2 regions of the Faecalibacterium tardum genome follow, and region 2 is predicted to be linked to the other one. Evidence: a T-box and tRNA genes for the amino acid it is inferred to sense, from the RefSeq annotation. Region 2 holds a T-box; the other holds one or more tRNA genes.
The links. A T-box is a leader RNA that pairs with one kind of tRNA and senses whether it is charged. The one in region 2 lies ahead of tyrS (tyrosine--tRNA ligase), so its partner is inferred to be a tRNA-Tyr.

Region 1 (4,700 bases), on a different contig from region 2:
CGGCAGTACAGGCAGAGCTGGCAAAGAAGGGCCTGCTGGACTTGGATGTGCCCACCGTCACTGGCAAGACCCTTGGCGAGAACATCAAGGGCGCCCATATCCTGAACGAAAAGGCCATTCGTCCCATCGAGAACCCCTACTCTGAGACCGGCGGTCTGCAGATCCTGTGGGGCAACATTGCCCCGGACGGCTGCGTTGTCAAGCGCAGCGCTGTCGCCCCGGAGATGCAGCAGCATTCCGGCCCGGCGCGGGTGTTCAACAGCGAGGAGGAAGCCATTGCCGCCATCTACGCGGGCAAGATCGTCCCGGGCGATGTGGTGGTCATCCGCTACGAAGGCCCCAAGGGCGGCCCGGGCATGCGGGAGATGCTCAACCCCACCTCTGCGCTGGCTGGCATGAAGCTGGATAAGACGGTGGCGCTCATCACCGATGGCCGCTTCTCCGGCGCCTCCCGTGGTGCCGCCATCGGCCACGTCAGCCCGGAGGCAGCCTCCGGCGGCCCCATCGGCCTGATCGAGGAAGGGGATACCATCACTATCGACATCCCCAACGCCTCCATCACGCTGGAGGTCAGCGATGCAGTGCTGGCTGAGCGCAAGGCAAAGTACGTTGCGCCGGAGCCTAACATCAAGACCGGCTGGCTGAGCCGCTACGCCCGCATGGTCACCAGTGCAAATCTGGGTGCGGTGCTGAAATAAACGTAACGAAAGCGCCTGTTGTGCGGATGCACAACAGGCGCTTTTGTCACTCTCCGTATTTCATGAACATGGCGCGGACGGTGAGGATGATGATCTTCCAGTCCACCCAGAAGCTACGCTCCTGGATGTATTTTAAATCCAGCGCCACCCACTCGTCAAAACTCATCTCGTTGCGGTGGGGTGCGATCTGCCAGTAGCAGCTCAGCCCGGGGGTGACGTACAGTCGCTGGCGCTGGTAGTCGCTGTACAGCTCTACCTCCCGGGGTAGTGCAGGGCGCGGTCCCACGATGCTCATATCGCCCCGCAGCACGTTGAGCAGCTGGGGTAGCTCGTCCAGACTGGTCTTGCGCAGAAAACGTCCCACCCGGGTAATGCGGGGGTCGCCCTTGATCTTGAACACCGGGCCGTCCATCTGGTTCAGCTTCAACAATTCGTTCAGCCGCTTCTCAGCGTCCGGGCACATGGTGCGGAACTTATACAGCCAGAACAGCTTGCCGTCCCGTCCTACCCGCCGCTGCCGGAAAATGGCTCCGTCTCCGGGGCTGTCCAGCACGATGGCAAGACTGATCACCAGCGCCAGCGGCGCAAGCAAAATCAGCGCCAGCAGGGAGAATACGATGTCCTGTGCACGCCGCAGCACCCAGTAATGCCGATGGCCGCGCAGCATTTTTTCCCGGTCGATAAAAATTTGCGGGGCGGCGCTGATTGTTGACTCCATGCAATGACCTACTCCTGCCTGTAAAATCTTTACATTATTTTAACATAAAACAGGATGCAATTCAACCAGATAAAGCGCGGCGGACGGGGGCAGAAAGTATGCTGAAAAAAGTGCCGAAAAAGTGAAAAAAGGTAGTTGACAAAACCCCTTTCTCATGCTAAAATAAACAAGTCGTCCGGCAAACGGATGCACAACAACTGAATATGGGCGTGTTCCCGAGTGGCCAATGGGGACAGACTGTAAATCTGCTGCTTTCAGCTTCGGTGGTTCGAATCCACCCGCGCCCACCAAACAAGAAAAATCCGAACCTATTTCCGATTGGAGAAGGGTTCGGATTTTTCGTTTTCTTCGGGTACAACAACGAAGGCTCCCGTGGACGGCGCAAAATCCCGATACCTTGTCATAGACCGTAAGCCGATAACAAGATTTGGAGGATGCGATTATGAAGTACGATGAAAGAGTCTGCAAATTCAACATGGACACTGGCTGCGTGGAACTGCTGCTCCGGGATGGGAGAATGATCTCCATTGATTGCACCGGGGTCGAGGATGCGCTGGATGTGACAATGGCGCAGAGGTCGGAGCTGGATTATCTCATCTACAATGACCCGCTGGGCTATGCCGATTTGATTTTGAACGGTGACCCGGAGGAATATTTGAAAAATGCAGCCGGGAGCCATGGGCTAGAAGATTAAGGGCAAAAAAATAAGAGGTGCGCCCAACTGGACACACCTCGGCGAGATACATCTATGTAAGGCAGGGCGTTCCCTTTACCGGGAGCGTCCTGCTGTTTTTATGCTGCAACAGGCAAGGCTTGTAGAGCTTCCTGCTCTTTCAGCCATTCCTCATATTCACGCTGGCCTTCCTCGCTGTTGAAAAACTCAACCATGGAGGGATAAAAGCAACGTGCAAGGGTTTTGATTGCTTCATCCGGGTAGCCGGATTTGTTCGACTTCTTCTTTTTGTTCAAGTGGTATCCTCCGAAACTCAAAGTTCCATATCCTGCCCACGCTTGCGGTTTCGCTGCGGCACATTCATGGTGCGCTCCTGCTTGGGGGCAAGAATCTTTTCCAGAAAGCCACGCACCAGTTCGGGCGCACGGTGGAGAGCATCCAGATAGGGTTTCACGTCGTACCACAGGTCGTGGTACTTGTTGCTCCAACGAACGGCCTCTTTCTTGGCGGTGGAAAGTTCTTCTTTCAGGCGGCGGTTCTCCACATCCATCATATAGCCGTGGTCGGCTTGCTTTTTCAGCTTGGAAAACTCTTCTTCGGTCAGCGAATAGTTGCCGAGAAAGGTGCGCTTACCAATATAATCCAGATCGCGCGCATGAATGAGGGCTTCTTTTGTGAGCGTGACCTTTTTCTGCACAGCGGCAAGTTCCTTTTCGGTCTTGGAGAGGGTTTTGTTGGTTTGGGTGAGGTGCTGCTCTTTCTGGTCAATCTGGGCGGTCAGAGTGTCCAGTCGCTCCTGCTCCCGCTGGACTTTGAACTGGGTGACGGTCAGGTGTTCTTCAGTGCTGCCACGCTCACCGCGCTCTACATCCGTATACCCGGCGTTGCGCATATAGTGGAAGAAATCGTCTTGCAGGACACTGTACGACTTCTTCAGGACTGGCTTGCCGCTCTTTTGCAGGACAGGCTTTCCGGCATCGTCCAGCAGGGGCTTGGAAGCCCACTTCTTGCTTCGGCTGACCTGCATGACGGTCTCCTTGACTGTGCCGACCAGTGCCTTGTCCTGGCAGCGTTTCGACCAGAGGATCTGCTTTTCCACCACAGGCACATAGACCACATGGAGATGATAGTGGTAGACCTCCCGGCCCAGTGCTTCGGTCATGGCACGGTTGATCTCATCGGCGTGCATGACAGCCGAGAGGATATACTGCTCACCACCCACGATTTGCACAGCAGCTTTGTAGGCATCCGCATAGAACTGCTTGGCGAACTCGTAGCCACCGTGATTGTCAAAATAGGCCGAGTTGACATCAAAGACAAGTTCACAGTAGTGGGTAGCATCCGGCTTCAGGCCGCGCGTTGAAATCGTACCAGCGGTTTCCAGTTGGGCGAACAGGTCAGTGTAGCGGGCGGTTGGCTTTTTGAAGTGGACGTTCCATGCAGCGCGCTGGGGGATAATGTCGGGGTTCCGATAACTGTCCTTTTCGCGCTCGTTGTGCTGCTGGGTGTTGCCAACGGCTTTGTCTGAAACGGCGAGATTTCGGACACTGGTGCGGTCAATACCATCATTTCTTGCCAAAGGGCATCCCTCCTTTCGGGGTTCAGAGGAAGGTGACGGGGACGGAGATGCACTTCTTCGGAAGTGTAATAACCCACTATAACACTTTCATCCCTATGGTCTGCAAAGTGTAGTGGGCTCTTCGAGGACTCTCCGAGGGGGAACGTCTCCTGCGGGAGAGTTAATCGAGTTCACGTTTGCGAAGCAATGAAAGCCCCAGTGGGGCTTTTAAGTGACCGAACGGTCTTGCGCCAGCAAGATGGAGGGGCCTCGCCCCGACAAGTTCGCACAATGCGAACTTGATTGCTCCGTACGCATCTGAAAAAATTGCGTACGGACTTCAAATAACCCGTACGGTCTGTACGACGTACGGAAATGTGAAATATAAACGATAACACGTTTTAATTTGCTTTAATTCGCCGTACGGGTGCGTACAAGTACAGACCGTACAGGTTGTACAAACTTCTTCCGTGAAAAAATGCACTTTTTACGGGCAGGGGTGGACAAGCGGTTCGATGCCCACGAAACCACGCACCCTGCGGCCACCGGGCAGGGCGATGTTATGTGTTGCACCAGAGTACCCCAAAGTGGGAACTCTGGTGTTTTTTGCCTTGTGCCTGAATATACGGAAAATTTTGCAGAAAGAGCAAAAAAGCGGCAAAACTGCAACGGAAAAAGAAAAAAGCCCTTACTGGTTGCAGATTTGCAACAGCAAAGGCAGAGAGGAAAACGTATATTGAACAAAACGGCAGAGCGTATTATAATGAGGAAAAAACTCAAAAAGGAGGGCCGACCACATGGCACAGGAATATCTGCCCGCACCATCCAACGTCCGTCTTGCGGACTTGATGAAAGAGCACAACATCAGCCAACCGGAGCTTGCCAAGGAAATCGGCTGCTCCAAAAGCACCATCAGCCGCTTCATCAGCGGCGCAAAAGGGACGCTGACCCATGAGCAGGTGCTGAAGATTGCAAGGCTGTTCAACGTATCTACGGATTTCCTGCTGGGAGAAACCAACATCCCTGACCGCAAAAATTACGACATTGCCGAAC
Region 2 (4,700 bases):
GGAGCGCGATGCAAAGACCATTTGTTCGGAGCTGACCCGCTATGTGGGGCAGAGATGACAGTAGGAGAACGAAGCCATGCTGAGCAGCCTGCAAATTGAAAATGTTGCCGTGATCCAGAAGGCGGAGGTGCACTTTGAACCGGGGCTGAATGTGCTGACCGGCGAGACCGGTGCGGGCAAATCCATCCTGATCGATTCCATCAATGCGATCCTTGGCAACCGCACCTCTAAGGACTTGGTGCGCACCGGGGCTGCAAAGGCGGTGATCCGCGCCGCCTTTGAGCAGGTGCCGCCTGCTGTGCTGGATAAGCTTGAACAGTCCGGCTACGAGCGCTCGGAAGCACTGCTGCTCAGCCGCGAGATCACCGCCGAGGGTAAAAGCAGCTGCCGCATCAACGGGATGCCGGCCACGGCAGCCGTTCTGCGGGAGCTGTGCGGCGGTCTGATCAATATCAACGGCCAGCACGATTCGGTGGGTCTGCTCAATCCGGCGCATCATCTGGACATTCTGGATGATTATGCGCAGAACTGCACTGTTTTTCAGGAGTACTATACCCTGTACCGGGAACTGGTGCAGGTCAAGCGGGAGCTGGACGCTCTGATCACGGATGAGGCCGAAAAACAGCGCAAGATCGACCTGTTGCAGTATCAGGTGCAGGAGATCGAGGATGCCGGGCTGACTGCCGGTGAGGAGCAGACGCTGGAAAACCGCCGGAAGGTGCTGTCCAATGCGTCTGCCATCCGGGACCGGCTGGCACAAAGCTATGCGCTGCTTTCCGGCAGTGATGATGCCGCAGGCGCAGTGGATCTGCTGGGGGAAGCCTCCAATGCGGTGGACGCTGCCGCGCAGCTGGACCCCGCGCTTACAGCCGCCGCCGGGCAGCTGCTGGACTTATACTATAACGCCAAGGATGTGGCCGCAGATCTGATCGGGCGGCTGGATGCCTACGACACCAACGATGCAGAACTGGACGAGGTAGAGCAGCGGCTGGATCTCTTGTATCGGCTGAAGCGCAAGTACGGCAGCACGGTGGAGGACGTGATCGCTTTTGGGCAGAAGGCCCGGGAGGAACTGGATAACATCCAGCATTCCCAGCAGCGCTATGATGCCTTGCAAGCAGAAAAGCTGCGTCTTTACGCAAAAGCACGGGAAAAGGCAGAGGTGCTGACCCAGACCCGGCTGAAAGCCTTTGAGGAACTGAACACCCGCATTTCCGGCACGCTGGACTTTTTGAATATGCCGGGTGTGCGTATGACCTTGCGGCACACCCGCGGCCCGCTGGCCAGCCATGGGCAGGACAGCATCGAGTTCTACATCTCAACAAACCCCGGTGAAGCGCCCAAGCCGCTGGCAAAAATCGCGTCCGGCGGCGAGCTGAGCCGTATCACCCTTGCTATCAAGAATGCAATGGCCGATAAGGACGCTGTGCCTACCGTGATCTATGATGAGATCGACAGCGGTGTGTCCGGCAAGGCAGCCGGACGCATTGGCGAGGTACTGCGTCAGAGCGCACAGGGACATCAGATCCTGTGCATCACCCATACGGCGCAGATCGCAGCGCTGGCCGACTGCCATCTGCTCATCCAGAAGAATGTATCTAACGAGCGCACCTATACCGAGATCCATCCGCTGGACGAAAACGGCCGCGTAGAGGCATTGGCGCGTCTGATCTCCGGTGACCACGTTACCGAGCTTTCCCGCGCCAATGCACGAGAGATGCTGCAGGAGCGCAAGCACGGCGACTGAGCAGTTTTTGCAAAAACATGGAAATCAACTTTTGAAGTTTGTCCCGAAGTAAAAGCCTTCACCCTTTGGGTGAAGATTGCGCGTAGCGCCGGATGAGGGGTAACTACCCGTAAGCTGCTGCTTGTCTGCGCCCTCATCAGTCACCTTCGGCGACAGCTTCCCCCGACCGGGGGAAGCCTTTAGAGGAAAATTGATTTCCGTGTTGCAAAAAAAGACGGCTCTTGACAAGGCAGCGGTCTTGTGATAGAGTAGGCATTGTTAATGGCGATGAAGGGAACAAGTACCCTGAAGCGTTCTGTCCAGAGAAGTCCCGGTCGGTGCAAGGGATTACAGAACAGCAGGGGAAATACCTCCCGGAGCTGCAGGCTGAATGCGTAAGGCTAGTAGGCTGTGCCGCGTGCGAGCGTTAAAGACGCAGGAGTGTCACTCTACTCTGGGGTGTGCACTCGTGAGGCCGCTTCCGTGAGGAAACGGCAAACAGAGGTGGTACCGCGAAGTTATCTCGCCCTCTGCCAAATTCAATTTTGGCAGAGGGCGTTTTTTGTTTCCTCTGCCCCAAAAACAGGAGGTTTTTCCCATGACGCTGTACGAAGAACTGAAAGCCCGCGGCCTGGTAGCTCAGATTACCGATGAGGAGATCATCGACCTGATCAACAACGGCAAGGCTACCTTTTACATTGGCTTTGACTGCACCGCTGACAGCCTGACCGCCGGCCATTTTCTGGCGCTGACCCTGATGAAGCGCCTGCAGCTGGCAGGCAACAAGCCCATCGCTCTGATCGGTGGCGGCACCACGATGATCGGTGACCCCTCCGGCCGTACCGATATGCGCAAGATGCTGACCAAGGACGATATCGCCCATAATGCGGCTTGCTTTAAGAAGCAGATGGAGAAGTTTATCGATTTCTCCGAGGGCAAGGCGCTGATGCTGAACAACGCCGACTGGCTGTTGGACCTGAACTATGTTGAGCTGCTGCGCGAGGTGGGCGCCTGCTTCTCCGTGAACAATATGCTGCGCGCCGAGTGCTACAAGCAGCGTATGGAGAAGGGTCTGTCCTTCTTAGAGTTCAACTACATGATCATGCAGAGCTACGACTTCTACTACATGTTCCAGCACTACGGCTGCAATATGCAGTTCGGCGGCGACGACCAGTGGAGCAATATGCTGGGCGGCACCGAGCTGATCCGCCGCAAGCTGGGCAAGGATGCCTACGCTATGACCGTGACCCTGCTGACCGACTCTCAGGGCAAGAAGATGGGCAAAACTGCCGGCAACGCTGTCTGGCTGGATCCCAACAAGACCAGTCCCTTCGAGTTCTACCAGTACTGGCGCAACGTGGGCGATGCCGATGTGATGAAGTGCATCCGTATGCTCACCTTCCTGCCGCTGGAGCAGATCGACGAGATGAGCACCTGGCAGGATCAGCGCCTGAACGAGGCAAAGGAGATTCTTGCCTACGAGATGACCAGCATGGTGCATGGCAAGGAAGAGGCCGAAAAGGCTCAGAATGCTGCCCGCGCACTGTTCAGTGGCAACGCAATGGATACCGAGCACATGCCCAGCACCCAGCTGACCGAGGCTGACCTGACGGACGGTGCTATTGGCATCCTGACCCTGATGGTCAAGGCCGGTCTGGCTGCTTCCAACGGCGAGGCTCGCCGTCTGGTGGTGCAGGGCGGTGTGCTGGCAGACGGCGAAAAGGTCGCCGCTCCTACCGTCAGCTTTACCGCAGAGCAGCTGGCCAAGGGTATCGTTATCAAGAAGGGCAAAAAGATCTACCACAAGGTCACGCTGTAAAAAGCATTATAAAATTTATGGGCCAGAAACGTCCGCAGGCGTTTCTGGCCCATTTTTTACATTTTGACGCGCAGCAGCTGCTGCCCAGCAGTTACCCGACCGGAGAGCAAAGGCTCTATCCGTGCAAACCGGTTGCTGTTTGTCACGATCACCGGAGTGGTCAGCGTGTAGCCTGCCGCTGCGATGGCTTGCAGATCGAACCGGAAAAGCAGCTGTCCCTTCTGCACATGATCGCCAGCCTGTACAAATAGCTCATAGCCCTTGCCCTTCAGCTCCACGGTGTCCATGCCAACATGAATGAGCACCTCCAACCCGTTGTCGCACAGCAGGCTGATAGCGTGGTGAGTCTTGGCGATCTTTTTCACGATGCCGTCTGCGGGTGCTACCACCTCGCCGCAGCTTGGCTCGATGGCGCAGCCCTTGCCCAACACCTCGCTGGAGAACACCGGGTCCTTGATCCGGGTCAGTGCCCGGATGCGTCCGGTGACCGGCGCATAAAGCAACTGCCCGCCGTCCGCAGGCGCAGCTTCCGTTGCAGGGGCTTCCGGGGCAAACGGCGCGCTTTTCTCAAAATGTGCCAGCAGCCGCTGCCGGACGCTATGTACAAGAGTTGCGGGGTCTTTCATTCCGGTTTCCTTCTTTCAGCAGGGAATTTTGCCTGTTTCTGCGCATTCCGCAAAAACAGGGCCGAAAGGGAAACTGCCCCTTCGGCCCCGGTTGATTACTGTTACAGTTCGTATGCCTTTTTCAGCGCCTCATAAGCGGCGTCCTCGTTTTCAGCGTGGACGAGCAGAGAGATATCCAGATCACTGGTGGTGATCAGCAGCACCTCGATACCGGCCATAGCCAGCGCATTCAGCGCCCGCGCAGCCACACCGCAGCTGGTGACCATGTCCTCGCCGAACAGATTCAGCTTGGAGTAGCCCACGCTGATCAGGGGAGAAGCCTTGGCGTCCTTGTCCAGATTTGCCGCCGAGATTGCTTTCATCACCAGCGGAAGATCGCTGCTGGATGCGGTAAAGCTGAAATCGATAGTGGTGCCATGTGGGGTGCTTTGGCTGATCATATCCACCACCACGCCGGTTTCTGCAAAGATATCCAGATAGCGGGACAGGCTGTTGCCCCGGAACGCCACGTCCTGCACGCTGATCATCA

Region 1: it encodes a tRNA-Tyr, which carries the amino acid that the T-box ahead of tyrS (tyrosine--tRNA ligase) is inferred to sense. The anticodon was not compared.

Annotation. Positions count from the first base shown of each region.
Region 1 is NZ_JBBMEO010000011.1:14,798-19,497, forward strand. It holds gene ilvD (dihydroxy-acid dehydratase) at 1-698, shown strand, start outside; gene WMO44_RS08350 (sugar transferase) at 745-1,416, opposite strand; tRNA gene WMO44_RS08355 (tRNA-Tyr) at 1,622-1,706, shown strand; gene WMO44_RS08360 (DUF6061 family protein) at 1,859-2,110, shown strand; gene WMO44_RS08365 (hypothetical protein) at 2,209-2,385, opposite strand; gene WMO44_RS08370 (plasmid recombination protein) at 2,403-3,668, opposite strand; gene WMO44_RS08375 (helix-turn-helix domain-containing protein) at 4,445-4,700, shown strand, end outside.
Region 2 is NZ_JBBMEO010000002.1:139,554-144,253, reverse strand. It holds gene WMO44_RS02930 (arginine repressor) at 1-58, shown strand, start outside; gene recN (DNA repair protein RecN) at 77-1,747, shown strand; T-box leader at 2,006-2,260, shown strand; gene tyrS (tyrosine--tRNA ligase) at 2,325-3,545, shown strand; gene WMO44_RS02915 (PTS sugar transporter subunit IIA) at 3,602-4,171, opposite strand; gene WMO44_RS02910 (ACT domain-containing protein) at 4,273-4,700, opposite strand, start outside.